DNA from 3 places in the Microbacterium sp. NPDC055357 genome. Region 1 is predicted to be linked to each of the others. Evidence: predicted binding sites of a transcription regulator. Region 1 holds the regulator's gene; each other region holds the start of a gene.
What was found. Region 1 encodes LexA, which represses DNA repair genes until DNA is damaged. Its sites were predicted from a motif close to TCGAACANNTGTTCGA; they were not measured.

Region 1 (4,314 bases):
GTCGAGGTCGAGCTCGAGCTCGACGGTGGACTCGCTCGTCGCGCGTCGGGCGGAGGCGACGCGGTGGTCGTCAGGACGGGTCATGCGGTCGATTCTATCGAGGCCAGCGCGTCGAGGAACGCCGTCGTCTCGTCTTCGGTGCCCGCCGTCACCCGCAGGTGGTGCGGGATCCCGACGTCGCGGATGAGGACACCCTGCTCGTACAGTGCACGCCACACGGCCGCGGGGTCATCGACTCCCCCGAACAGCACGAAGTTCGTCCAGGATTCGTGCGGCGCGTACCCGAGCGCCTCGACCGTCGCCGAGATGCGATCGCGCTGAACGATGATCTCGTCGACCATGCTGAGCATGACGGGAGCGTGGCGCAGCGCGGCCGTCGCCGCCGCCTGGGTGAGAGCGCTCAAGTGATACGGCAGCCGGACGAGACGCAGCGCATCGATGACGGCCTCGTCAGCGGCGAGGTATCCCACTCTCGCGCCGGCGAAGGCGAACGCCTTGCTCATGGTGCGCGAGACGATGAGTCGCTCGCGCCCGGGCAGGAGCGTCACGGCCGAGGCGGACCCGTGGGGGGCGAACTCCTGATAGGCCTCGTCGACGACGACGACGCCCGCCGTGGCGTCGTAGACGGCCTCGACGACGTCGAGAGGCAGCGGAGTGCCCGTGGGGTTGTTCGGTGCGCACAGGAACACGACGTCGGCCTGGGCCCGTGCGACCTGGGATGCCGCGTCGTCGGCCGTGATCGTGAAGTCCGGCTCGCGCGTGCCGCCCGTCCACGATGCTCCGGTCGCGCGCGCGAGCAGCGGGTACATCGAGTACGTGGGAGCGAAGCCGAAGGCCGTGCGCCCCGGCCCGCCGAAGGCCTGCAGCACGTGCTGGAGCACTTCGTTGGATCCGTTGGCGGCCCAGATCTGGTCGGCGGTGAGCCCGTGCCCGAGGTATTCCGCGAACCCTTCGCGCAGTCCGACGAACTCGCGATCGGGGTAGCGGTTCACATCGTGCAGCGCGATCGCGACGGAGTCGAGGATGTCGTCGGCGACCTCTTGCGGCACGGGGTGCGTGTTCTCGTTGACGTTCAGCGCGACGGGAAGCGGCGCTTGCGGTGCACCGTAGGGCGTCATGCCCCGCAGATCGTCTCGGATGGGCAGGGCGTCGAGGCGGGAGGTCACGCAGGCAATCGTAGGCCGCTTCACGCGCGGTGGTGCCTCGGAGCGTCAGCCGGCGGGTGCGTACTCGGCGGGAATCGCGAGCGACTGGCCGAGCTCGATCGCGCCGCCCGGCAGCGCGTTCAGTCGTGCGATCGCATCGACGACGTCGCGCGGATCGTGTTGCGGAGCAACGGACTGCGCGATCGACCAGAGCGTGTCGCCGTACGTCACGGTCACGGTCGCGAACGTCGCCGACGCGCCACCGCTGTCGCGCGACGCGACAGCCGAGCCGCCGCTCAGCACGGCGAGCGCCAGCAGTCCGGCCAGAGGCAGCGCTGCCGCACACGCGAGCACGCGGCGGCCGCGCGCCGTGGTGCGCAGACGGGTGCGGGACGAGGGAGCGGGGATGGCGATGGCGGTCATGCGGTTCCTCCTGGTGGGAAGGTTCGCATCCGACTTTCGGCCGGGAAAGCCGGATGCGAACTCCTGTTCCGAAGCTATCTTCGATGCTGGACGGTGTCAACCCCGAGCCGGATCGTGCGATGTTCGAACGCGACACGCGGAACTCGTGCCCCCTGAACCCCGCAGAACCGGATACGGTTTCGATGTGGCCACCCCACCACGGGCCTCCGACATTCGAAGACAGGAGTCGATATGAGCGACGCAGGCGGGCGCGAGAAGCCGCAGACGCGACGACGGAAGAGCCTCAGCGACAAGCAGCTGGCGATCCTCGAGGTCATCCAGCGGTCGATTGCGCGGCACGGCTACCCCCCGAGCATGCGCGAGATCGGCGACGCCGTCGGGCTCAAGTCGCTCTCGAGCGTGACGCATCAGCTCAATCAGCTCGAGCTGAGCGGGTACCTGCGCCGCGATGCCGGGAAGACCCGCGCGATGGAGGTGCTCATCGACCTGCCCGGCAGTGCGGCCGAGAACCCCGCCGATGCTGCGCCGTCGGTGGGCGACGCCGCGCTCGTCCCGCTCGTCGGCCGCATCGCGGCGGGCGTGCCGATCACCGCTGATCAGCACATCGACGAGATCTTCCCCCTGCCCCGGCAACTCGTCGGCAAGGGCGACCTGTTCATGCTGCGCGTCTCGGGCGACTCGATGATCGATGCCGCGATCTGCGACGGCGACTGGGTCGTCGTGCGTTCGCAGGCGACGGCCGACAACGGCGAGATCGTGGCGGCGATGCTCGACGGCGAGGCGACCGTGAAGACCTTCCGTCAGCGCGACGGTCACACCTGGCTCCTCCCCCGCAACTCCGCGTTCGAGCCGATCCTCGGCGACGACGCCGTCGTGCTCGGCAAGGTCGTCGCGGTCCTGCGCGCCGTCTGAGCCGCTTGTCCGCGGCACGGCTTAGCGTGGAGGGGTGACGACTCCTTACGGCTCCTGGCCTTCCCCTCTGACCGCTGCGGCCGTGTCCGCCGCTTCGCCCCGCATCGAAGGCGCCCGCCTCGTCGGCGACGACGTGTGGTGGGGTGAGGGCGTCCCCGAAGAGGCCGGCCGCACGACGGTGCGCAGACGCACGGCATCCGGCGGAGTGGAAGACCTCCTCCCGGCACCCTGGAGCGCGCGGTCGAGCGTGCACGAGTACGGGGGCGGGTCGTGGACGGCCACCGACGACGGGGCGCTCGTGTTCGTCGAGAAGACCGACCAGCGCGTCCGGCTGCTCCGTCCCGGGGGTGAGCTCCTCGCGCTCACGCCGCCGGGTGACGTCGACGTGCGCTTCGGCGGCCTGACCGTGCAGTCGGGTCGGCTGCTGGCGGTGCGCGAAGCGCACGGGGCCGGCCCGACCCCCGCGCGAGACATCGTCGAGATTCCTCTCGACGGGTCGGCGGGCGACGACGCCGCTGCGATCGTGTCGCTCGCGGGAGGCACCGATTTCGTCGCGCATCCGGCGCTCAGCCCCGACGGGACGCACCTCGCGTGGGTCGCGTGGAACCATCCCGACATGCCGTGGGATCGCGCACAGCTGCGCGTCAGCGCGCTCGACGGGGGCGCCGCGACGGTCTTCGACGAAGGCGCCTCCCCCCTCCAGCCCGTGTGGCTGGGCGACGACGAACTGCTCTACGCCGATGACCCGACCGGGCGCTGGAACCTGTACCGTCACCGGCTCGGCACCGCGCCGAGCCCCGTGGCCCCCGTCGACGCCGATACCGGCGGCGGTATCTGGGTGCTCGGCACCCGGTGGTTCGCCCCCGTCGACGGCGGTCGCGTCGTCGCCGTGCGGACGCACGGCGGCGACGAGGTCGTCCTCGTCGACCTCGCGGACGGCACGGCGACTCCGCTCGGCCTGCCCGTTTCGGCGAACGCGTCGATCGAGGACGTCTCGGGAACGCGCGTGCTCGTGAGCGGTGCCGACACCGTCTCGGGACCGGCGCTGTGGCTGGTCGACGTCGACGACCCCGCCGGCGCCCGAGTCGTCCGCGGCGGTGAGACCGCGTGGGGACGCGAATGGATGCCGCAGCCCCGCGCCGTCACGTTCGACGGCCCGCACGGCCCCGTGCACGCGTTCGACTATCCCCCGACGAATCCGCGGGCGACCGCCCCCGCAGACGAGCTGCCGCCGTACGTCGTGTTCGTGCACGGCGGCCCGACGGCGCATTCCGGACCGGCGGCCTCCGGCAAGGTCGCCTACCTCACGAGCCGCGGCATCGGCGTGCTCGACGTGAACTACGGTGGCTCCACGGGATACGGGCGCGCCTACCGTGAACGGCTGCGCGGACAGTGGGGCGTCGTCGACGTCGATGATGTCGCGGCGGCGGCCGCCGGGTTGGCAGCATCCGGTGTCGCCGACTCCGCGCGCATCGCGATCGCGGGAGGATCGGCCGGCGGGTGGACGGTGCTCGCCGCCGTCACGCGCACCGACGCGTTCTCGGCGGGGATCTCACGCTACGGCGTGGGAGATGCGCGTTCCCTCGCGGCCGACACGCACGACTTCGAGGCACGCTATCTCGACGGGCTCATCGGCCCCCTGCCCGAGGCCGAAGACGTCTACATCGAGCGATCGCCGCTCAGCCGTCCCGCACTGTTCCGTGTGCCGCTGCTGCTGCTGCAGGGCGCCGATGACCGGGTCGTGCCGCCGGCGCAGTCCGAAGCGGTGCGCGACGCTCTCGCGGCGCACGGCGTGCCGCACGCGTATGTGCTCTACGAGGGCGAGGGCCACGGT
Region 2 (4,314 bases), on a different contig from region 1:
TTTCGCCGGCGTCGGGATCTCGCGGCGCCCCGCGAGGTAGTCGCCCGTGATCGACGCCGGGTCGTCGAGGAGTGACGCGAGCGGACCCGAGTGCACCACTTCACCGCCGTCGACACCGGCACGCGGGCCGATGTCGACGATCCAGTCGGCCGCGTGGATCGTCTCCTCATCGTGCTCGACGACGATGAGCGTGTTGCCCAGGTCGCGCAGGGTGAGCAGCGTCTCGATCAGACGGCGGTTGTCGCGTTGGTGCAGGCCGATCGAGGGCTCGTCGAGCACGTACAGCACGCCGGTCAGCCCCGAGCCGATCTGCGTCGCCAGACGGATGCGCTGCGCTTCGCCGCCCGACAGCGAGCCGGCCGCCCGGCCGAGACTCAGATAGTTCAGCCCCACCTGGAGGAGGAAATCGAGGCGCGCGCGGATCTCGCGCAGCACCGCCGCGGCGATCTGCGCTTCGCGCTCGGTCAGTTCGAGCGTCGCGAAGAACTCCTGCGATTCGGCGAGACTCAGCCGCGACGCGTCGGCGATGGAATGCCCGTGCACGAGCACGGCGAGGACTTCGGGCTTGAGTCGGTCGCCGTCGCAGACGGGACACGGCACTTCGCGCAGGTACTCGGACCACCGCTGCCGCTGCGTGTCGGACTCGGCCTGCAGGTACTGCCGCTCGATGTACGGGACGACACCCTCGAACCCCGACGTGTAGCGCATCTCGCGCCCGTAGCGGTTTCGCCACTTGACCGAGACCTTGTAATCCTCACCGCGCAGCACGGCTTCGCGCACCGATTCGGGCAGGTCCTTCCACGGCGTCTCGAGCGAGAACTCGAGGTCGCGTGCGAGGCCTTCGAGCAGCCGCTCGTAGTACTGATAGAGCCCCTTGCCCTGCGTCGTCCACGGCACCAGGACGCCCTCGCTGATCGAGAGCTCCTCATCGCCGAGCATGAGCTCGACATCGACCGACATGCGGGTGCCCAGACCCGAGCACGCGGGACACGCGCCGAACGGCGCGTTGAACGAGAAGGTGCGCGGCTCGATCTCGGTCAGCTGCAACGCGTGACCGTTCGGGCACGCGAGCTTCTCTGAGAAGGACTGCCACGCGTCGTCGCCCTCTTCGTCGACGAAGTTGACCTGCACGATGCCGCCGGCAAGGCCCAGTGCCGTCTCGACCGAATCGGTGACGCGACTGAGGGTGTTCGGGCCGGCGACGAGCCGGTCGACGACGACGGCGATGTCGTGCTTGTAGCTTTTCTTGAGCTTCGGCGGCTCGGCGAGCTGGATGAGTTCGCCGTCGACGATCGCCCGGGCGTATCCCTTCGCACCGAGCTCGGCGAAGAGATCGACGAATTCGCCCTTCTTCTGGGAGACGACCGGGGCGACGACCTGGTAGCGCGTGCGCTCGGGCAGCTCCATGAGCTGGTCGGCGATCTGCTGCACCGTCTGGCGCTGGATCCGCTCGCCGCACTCGGGACAGTGCGGCACGCCGATGCGCGCCCACAGCAGGCGCATGTAGTCGTGGATCTCGGTGATCGTGCCGACCGTCGAGCGCGGGTTGCGGTTGGTCGACTTCTGGTCGATCGACACGGCGGGGCTGAGCCCCTCGATGAAATCGACGTCGGGGCGGTCGACCTGACCGAGGAACTGACGCGCATAGGCGCTCAGCGACTCGACGTAGCGGCGCTGGCCCTCGGCGAAGATCGTGTCGAACGCGAGACTCGACTTGCCCGACCCCGAGAGCCCCGTGAACACCACGAGCGAATCGCGCGGGATGTCGAGATCGACGTTCTTGAGATTGTGCACGCGAGCGCCGCGCACGCTGAGCGTGCCACTCCCGTGCCCGGATGCGGGGAACGGGCGCGTGACGGCGTGGCTCTGACCGGAGCCTCCGGGCGTGTGATCAGGCGTGGTGACGGGGACGATGGGCACCCGACAAGTTTAGGTGCGGCCTCGGACACGGGATCGAAAGCGTGTTCGCCTCGCGCGAATCTGCGCGGACGACGAGCGGATGCCGCGGGTCCGACCCGCGGCATCCGTTCGTTCAGCCGCCGCTGATCACCACACGAGGACGGGGAAGCGGAAGCTCTTCGATCCGTCGTGCGCGTCGCTGCCGGCGTACGTCGCCGAGAGCAGGTGCAGACCGCGGCTCAGCGTCGGCAGCGTCACCGAGACGACGCCGCGGTCCTTCGCCGTGAGGGTCGCCGTCGCGATGCGACGGTTGCCGTCGAAGATCGCGACCTCGCCCGTCGGGGTGCCTTTCGCGGCGATGACGGCGACGTTGTACTGGATCTTCGTGCCGTGCTTGGCGAGGATCTTGCTCGGCACGCCGAGTGTGATCGTCGCGCTCTTGGCGACCGGCTCGGCGATCGTGATCGGCACCTCGATCGCCGTTCCTGCCAGCGTCGTGATCGTCAGCGCTACGGCGCCGCTCACCCCGGTCGGCACCGTGACCGACAGGTTCGCGGTTCCCGTGACATCGAGCACCTCGTTGCCCACCGTGGAATCCACGGGCGCCGTGCCGACGACCGTGCCGTCGATCGCCACCGACACCGTGTCGGCCTTCGGCTCGGTGGTCGAGAAGTCGAGCGACGAGAGCGAGATGTCGATCGTCGAGCCGGCGGTGTACCCGCCTGCCGGCGGTGCCGACAGCACGAGCCCGATCGAACGCTGCGCGTAGTCGGGCGACGCCGTGCCGACGAAGGCCATGTAGTCGACCATCGCCGCGAGGTCGGCCTGTCCCGTGTCGGCCTTCGCCGTTCCCTGCGTGAACGCGGCGAAGTTGTCCCCACCTGCGGCGAGGAACGAGTTCGCCACGACGCGGTACTCCCCCGCCGGATCGATCGGCGCGCCGTCGAACTGGGCGTTCGCCACGCGGCTGCCGGCCGCTGCCGTCGAGTCGAACGTGTAGGTGAGTCCCTTCGAGACGCCGAGCTTGAGGAACGGTCGAGTCGCTCCCGCCGGCTGCCACTGCTGTTCGAGCAGTGTCGTGAGCTGCGCGCCCGTCAGCGTGAGCGCGACGAGCGTGTTGGCGAAGGGCTGGACGCTCGCGGCCTCGCGGTAGGTGAGCACACCGTCCGGCGCATACGTCATGTCGGTGCGCAGACCCCCGGGATTCATGAACGCGATCTGCGCGGTCGGGTCCGTGCGCTGCACGGCCCACAGCTGCGCGTCGGCGACGAAGTTGCCGAGCGTCGATTCAGCGCCCCGGTTCTCGGTCGTGCCGTTGGCGAGCTTGGCGCGGTTGATGTCCGCCGACAGCGTGCCGAGCGGCGCCGCTCCGAGCGGACCCGCGTCGATGACCGCCTGATCGACGATGGCCTGGACGGTCGGGTCGGGCGCGTAGGCGGCGACGCCGCCCTCGAGGTACATGGAATATACGGTGTTGTCCATCGACTGCACCGTCTTGCTGTCGGGGTCGATCGTGATCACCATGTTGCTGAACTTCTCGCCGTACTGTCCCGACGAGATGACGGGACGAAGCCCCGTGTCGCCCGCGTAAGGCACCTGATGCGAGTACGCCAGGTGAGTGTGTCCGGAGACGATCGCGTTGACCTCGGAGTTCACGCCGTTGACGATCGCGCCGAAATTCGTCGTCGGGTCTGTCGCCGTCTCGTACGACGTGTCCTCGGCCCCTTCGTGCACGAGCAGCACGATGACGTCGGCCTCGCCGTTCGACGGGTCACCGTCGCTGAGGTCGTCGGCGACGGCGTTGACGCTCGACACGATCGGCAGCACGTCGAGCGTCGCGATGCCCGCGGGATTGACCAGCGACGGCAGGTCTTCGGTCACGGCTCCGATGAAGCCGACCGACACCCCGTCGACCGCGCGCACCCAGTACGGCGCGAGCGCGAGGTCGTCGGTCTCGGTGTCCCAGACGTTCGCGCTGATGTACTCCCAATCCGCCGCACTCTGCACACGGTCGCGCAAGTCGGCCCAGCCGCCGTCGAACTCGTGGTTGCCGGCCGCGCTGACATCCAGGCCCGCCGCGTTGAGCGCCTGGATCGTCGGCAGATCCTGCTGGATGAACGACTCGAACGTCGATGCGCCGATGAGGTCGCCGGCCGCCGCGAAGATCGTGTTGTCGTTCGCCTCGCGAAACGACGTGACCGCCGTCGCGAGCGCGGCGGCGCCGCCGGCGGGCGCGGATGCCGCGATGCGCCCGTGGAAGTCGTTCATCGTCACGAGATTGACCGTGACGGGGTCGGCGGCCTGGGCCGGAACGGCGACGAAGGCTCCTGCTCCGAGTACCGCGGCGGTGAGCGCCGCTCCGACGGCGAGGCGTCGACGTGACGCGGCGCGGCCGGGTTGTGACCTGTTTCGCAT
Region 3 (4,314 bases), on a different contig from region 1:
CCGAGGGGGGCGAGTGCCGCAGAGGGAGCGGGTGCTGCCGAGGCGGCGGGTGCTGCCGAGGCGGCGGGGGATGCCGATTCGCGCGTGCCGCCGAGGGGGCGGGTGTTGCCGAGGGGCCGGGTGCCGGCTCAGAAGGGCGCGGGCGGTCCGCCCTCGTCCGTGCTCGTGGTGGCGATCGCCAGCCAGTCCGTCGGGACGAATCTGACCGTCGACGGTGGTCGGTCCTGGTAGCGACGGCCCGTGGGGGAGTACCACTCGAGGACCCCGCCCGGTCCTTGCTCGACGCGCCACGCCGTGTGGTGTTTGAGCGTGTGATGGCGCCTGCAGAAGTGACCGAGGTTGGTCTCGCAGGTCGCCCCGCCCTTCGCGGCGTCCTTCGTGTGGTCGACGTCGGCGCGGATCGCCGGGCGCCGACACCCGGGAGCCCGACAGCGCTCGTCGCGCGCCCGCAAGTGTCGGCGGAGCTTCTTGTCGGGCCGGTACCGGTCGACGGCGAGCACGGCACCGGTATGCGGATGAGTGAGGACGCGGTCCCACCCCTTCGCGTGGCCCGCCAGACGGAGAGCGGTGTCGGGATCGATGGGACCGTACCCGGCCAAGAGGTAGGGCTCGGCGCCGGAGCCCGCGGCGGTGAGCGCGGGGACGGTGACCTGGACGTGCCCCGTGATCGCGGCGAGCGCGTCACCCTCGCCATGTGCAGCCGGCGCGCCGGCCAGAAGCAGGTCGGCGAAGAGGTCGGCGCGAATCTGGTCCATCGTCCGGGAGTCGCGGGGTTCGGATGCCGCACCGTGCTCGTCGCCGGTCCACGCCGCACCGTCGGCGTCGCTGTCGGTCGATGCGGCGTGCGCGTTGCCGGATCCCGCGATCCTCGCGCCCGCGTCCGCGCCGGCGCCGGCGAGCGTGCCGTCGGATGGGCCGGCGAGCGTACTGTCGCCCGCGTCGGCGAGCGTACCGTCGGACGGGCCGGTGACGACGACGGGTTCCGTAACGACGACGGGTTCCGTGACGACGACGGATCCCGTCTCGTCGTGGCCGTCGCTGTCGCGCGCCTCGAGCGAGCGGGGCCCGCTATCGGCCGCGGCGTTGTCGTTCACGATGGCGCGGGCCATCTCGGTCAGCCGGTCGCGGATCGCGTAGGCGAGCGCTGCCGGCTGGTCCGAGATGATCCGCGCGACACCGTCGTCGAGGTCGATGAGCCGAACGCACCTGTCCGCGACGGCCCGGCGCCGCCGCTCGACAGTCGCATCCGGGTCGAGCTGGGCGGCGACCGCCCGCGCCATCGCGCGCAGTCGGCCCGGCGCTTCGGCTTCCGCCACCGCGATCACCGTCTCTTCGTATCGGGCACGAGTGTCGGCATCGGCGATGGGAGAGCCGGCGTCGAGGATCACTCGGACATGTCCCGCGTCGATGCGCCCTGCCTGCCACGCGGCGAAGGTGGCGGCGAAGCGACTCGTGAGTGTCGCGGCATCCCCCATCCGGGACTGCACGGTTCGATCCGTCACCCGCATCGCCGCGCCCAGCTCGGCCGCGACTTCGCGAACGGCCAGGTCGCTGCGCGACATGCGGCGGCCGGCTGCTCTGCCCTGCGCGACGCGAGCGAGGGAGAGGTCCACCGCGTCGGAGAGCAGCTGCTCTTGCCGCGCCTCGAGTGCTGCGATCTGCCGACGGGTGGTGAGCATGTCGGATACGAGGTCATCGAGCGCGGTCGTCCAGCCGGTGTCGGTCGACAGGTCGTGCCCCATGAGCGCTCCAAACACAGAGAGTGGACGGTCAAGCGCGAGATGGGCACGTGCGCGAGAACTGGCTCCAGTGTAGTACATATCTTCGAGTAATGGAAGGGGGGCGCGAAGAAAAAAGGAAAAGAAATGCGCGTCTCGCGCCGACCAGAACACGTCGACGTCCGCGGACCGGCACCGGGCGGCACCCCACGACGGCGCCCGGCGTGCCGAGCAGGCCGGTCTGCAGCATCTCGGGGACGGCGCAGACGATCAGCCCGACGCCTCCGAAGGTCCTCGTCGTCACCCGGCCACGAATCCCCGAAGGTGCAGAGGCGTGCGTTCCGCAGCACCACCTCTGACAGGAGCCGTTTCACCCGCGGATGCGAGCGCTCACACCGGCTGGGCTTCCTGCGAACCGCCGCGAAACCCGCGCGGAGAAGCGTCAGATGACGCCCTGCGCGAGCATCGCGTGCGCGACGCGCTCGAAGGCCGCCGAGTTCGCGCCCACGACGTAGTCACCGGGGCGGCCGTACCGCGCGGCGGCGTCGAAGGCGGAGTCGTGGACGTCCTTCATGATCGAGCGCAGGCGCGATTCGCTGTCGTCGAAGCTCCACCGCTGCCGAGAGGCGTTCTGGCTCATCTCGAGCGCCGACGTCGCCACGCCGCCCGCGTTGGCGGCCTTGCCCGGCGCGAACATCACGTCGGAGGACTGGAACGCGGCGATGGCACCGGGTGTCGAGGGCATGTTCGCACCCTCGGCGACCGCGCGCACGCCGTTGCCGATGAGGGCGCGGGCATCCTGCTCTTCGAGCTCGTTCTGCGTCGCCGACGGGATCGCGATGTCGACGGGCACCTCCCACGGGCGGGCCCCCTCGACGAAACGTGCCGACGGTCGACGAGCGGCGTACTCGCCGATGCGCGCACGCTCGGTCTCTTTCACCTGGCGCAGCAGCTCGACGTCGATGCCGGCGTCATCGACGACGTAGCCTGACGAGTCCGAAGCCGTGACCGGAGTCGCGCCCAGCTGCCACGCCTTCTTGATCGCGTAGATCGCGACGTTGCCCGAGCCGGAGACGCCGACGCGCAGCCCCGCGAGGGACTGACCGCGCACACCCAGCATCTCCTGCGCGAAGAAGACCGCGCCGAAACCGGTCGCCTCGGTGCGGACCTCGGCACCGCCCCACTGCACGCCTTTGCCGGTGAACATGCCCGACTCGTGGCGGTTCGTGATCCTGCGGTACTGGCCGAACAGGTAGCCGATCTCGCGCGCCCCGACGCCGATGTCACCGGCAGGGACGTCGGTGTGCTCGCCGAGGTGGCGGTACAGCTCGTTCATGAAGGACTGGCAGAAGCGCATGACCTCGGCGTCGGAGCGGCCGTGCGGGTCGAAGTCGCTGCCGCCCTTGGCACCACCGATGCCCTGCCCCGTGAGCGCGTTCTTGAAGACCTGCTCGAAGCCGAGGAACTTCACGATCGACAGGTTCACGGATGGGTGGAAGCGCAGGCCGCCCTTGTACGGACCGAGCACCGACGAGAACTGCACACGGAACCCGCGGTTGACGCGCAGACGCCCGCCGTCATCGACCCATGGCACGCGGAACAGGATCTGCCGCTCGGGCTCGACGAGCCGTTCCACGATGCCGCCATCGACGAACTCGGGATGCTCCTCGAGCACGGGGCCGATCGACTCCAGCACCTCATGCACGGCCTGGAGGAACTCGGGTTCGTGGGGGTTGCGTGCCTGAACCGTGTCGAACACCTCGGTGACGGCGGGCGGAAGAGCGGCGAGCGTTTCGGTCACGGAGAGCACTTTCTGGCCGGAGCGATGGGCACCCGGAACCGGCGATCCCCACCCACGGGTTCGTGGGCTGCCGGGTGCGACGCGGATTATGCGTGGCTGCCCGGGGGTGCGCGGGTGACGCGCATCGGCACGGACGGGAGACCTCAGCCTAACGCGCGCGACTCATGAGCGGATGCCACGCGCACGAGAGCGCGCTACGCTGAGCGCCGACCGAGGAGGAACGATGAGGTTCGAGCATCTCGGGGTCGGGCCCCGCATCCACCCCACGGCGGTCATCGCACCGACCGCCGTCATCAGCGGCGACGTCGAGATCGGCGCCGAGTGCCAAGTGCTGCACGGAGCGGTCATCACGTCGGAGGGCGGTCCCGTCACGCTCGGGCATGACGTCATCGTCATGGAGAACGCGCTCGTACGCGCGACCGCGACGAACCCGGTGCACATCGGCGACCATGTGCTCGTCGGGCCGATGGCGAGCGTGTCGGGCGCGACGATCGAGGACGAGGTGTTCCTCGCGACGGGGACCCGCATCTTCAACGGCGCCCGGATCGGCGCGCGCAGCGACATCCGCATCAATGCGGTCGTGCACCTGCGGACGACCCTGCCGCCCGAGTCGGTCGTGCCGATCGGCTGGGTCGCCGTCGGTGAGCCCGCCCGGATCCTGCCTCCCGAGCGGCACGAGGAGATCTGGGCGGCGCAGCGCGAACTCGACTTCCCCGGCTACGTCTTCGGACTCGACGCCGAGACCCCCGATCTCATGGTGCAGCTCACCGAGCGCTACGGCCAGAGCCTCGCCCG

Region 2: a site for LexA is predicted at 1,954-1,969, ahead of uvrA (excinuclease ABC subunit UvrA). Genes of this name have one in related genera too.
Region 3: a site for LexA is predicted at 1,813-1,828, ahead of ACWICD_RS04915 (DUF222 domain-containing protein). Genes of this name have one in related genera too.

Annotation. Positions count from the first base shown of each region.
Region 1 is NZ_JBSHLZ010000001.1:698,880-703,193, reverse strand. Features, by position in the region: gene hisB (imidazoleglycerol-phosphate dehydratase HisB) at 1-84, opposite strand, end outside; gene ACWICD_RS02960 (histidinol-phosphate transaminase) at 81-1,118, opposite strand; gene ACWICD_RS02955 (LysM peptidoglycan-binding domain-containing protein) at 1,212-1,568, opposite strand; gene lexA (transcriptional repressor LexA) at 1,800-2,480, shown strand; gene ACWICD_RS02945 (S9 family peptidase) at 2,515-4,314, shown strand, end outside.
Region 2 is NZ_JBSHLZ010000004.1:100,195-104,508, reverse strand. Features, by position in the region: gene uvrA (excinuclease ABC subunit UvrA) at 1-1,809, opposite strand, end outside; gene ACWICD_RS07430 (bifunctional metallophosphatase/5'-nucleotidase) at 2,047-4,314, opposite strand.
Region 3 is NZ_JBSHLZ010000002.1:349,628-353,941, reverse strand. Features, by position in the region: gene ACWICD_RS04915 (DUF222 domain-containing protein) at 129-1,742, opposite strand; gene gdhA (NADP-specific glutamate dehydrogenase) at 2,161-3,519, opposite strand; gene ACWICD_RS04905 (gamma carbonic anhydrase family protein) at 3,743-4,314, shown strand, end outside.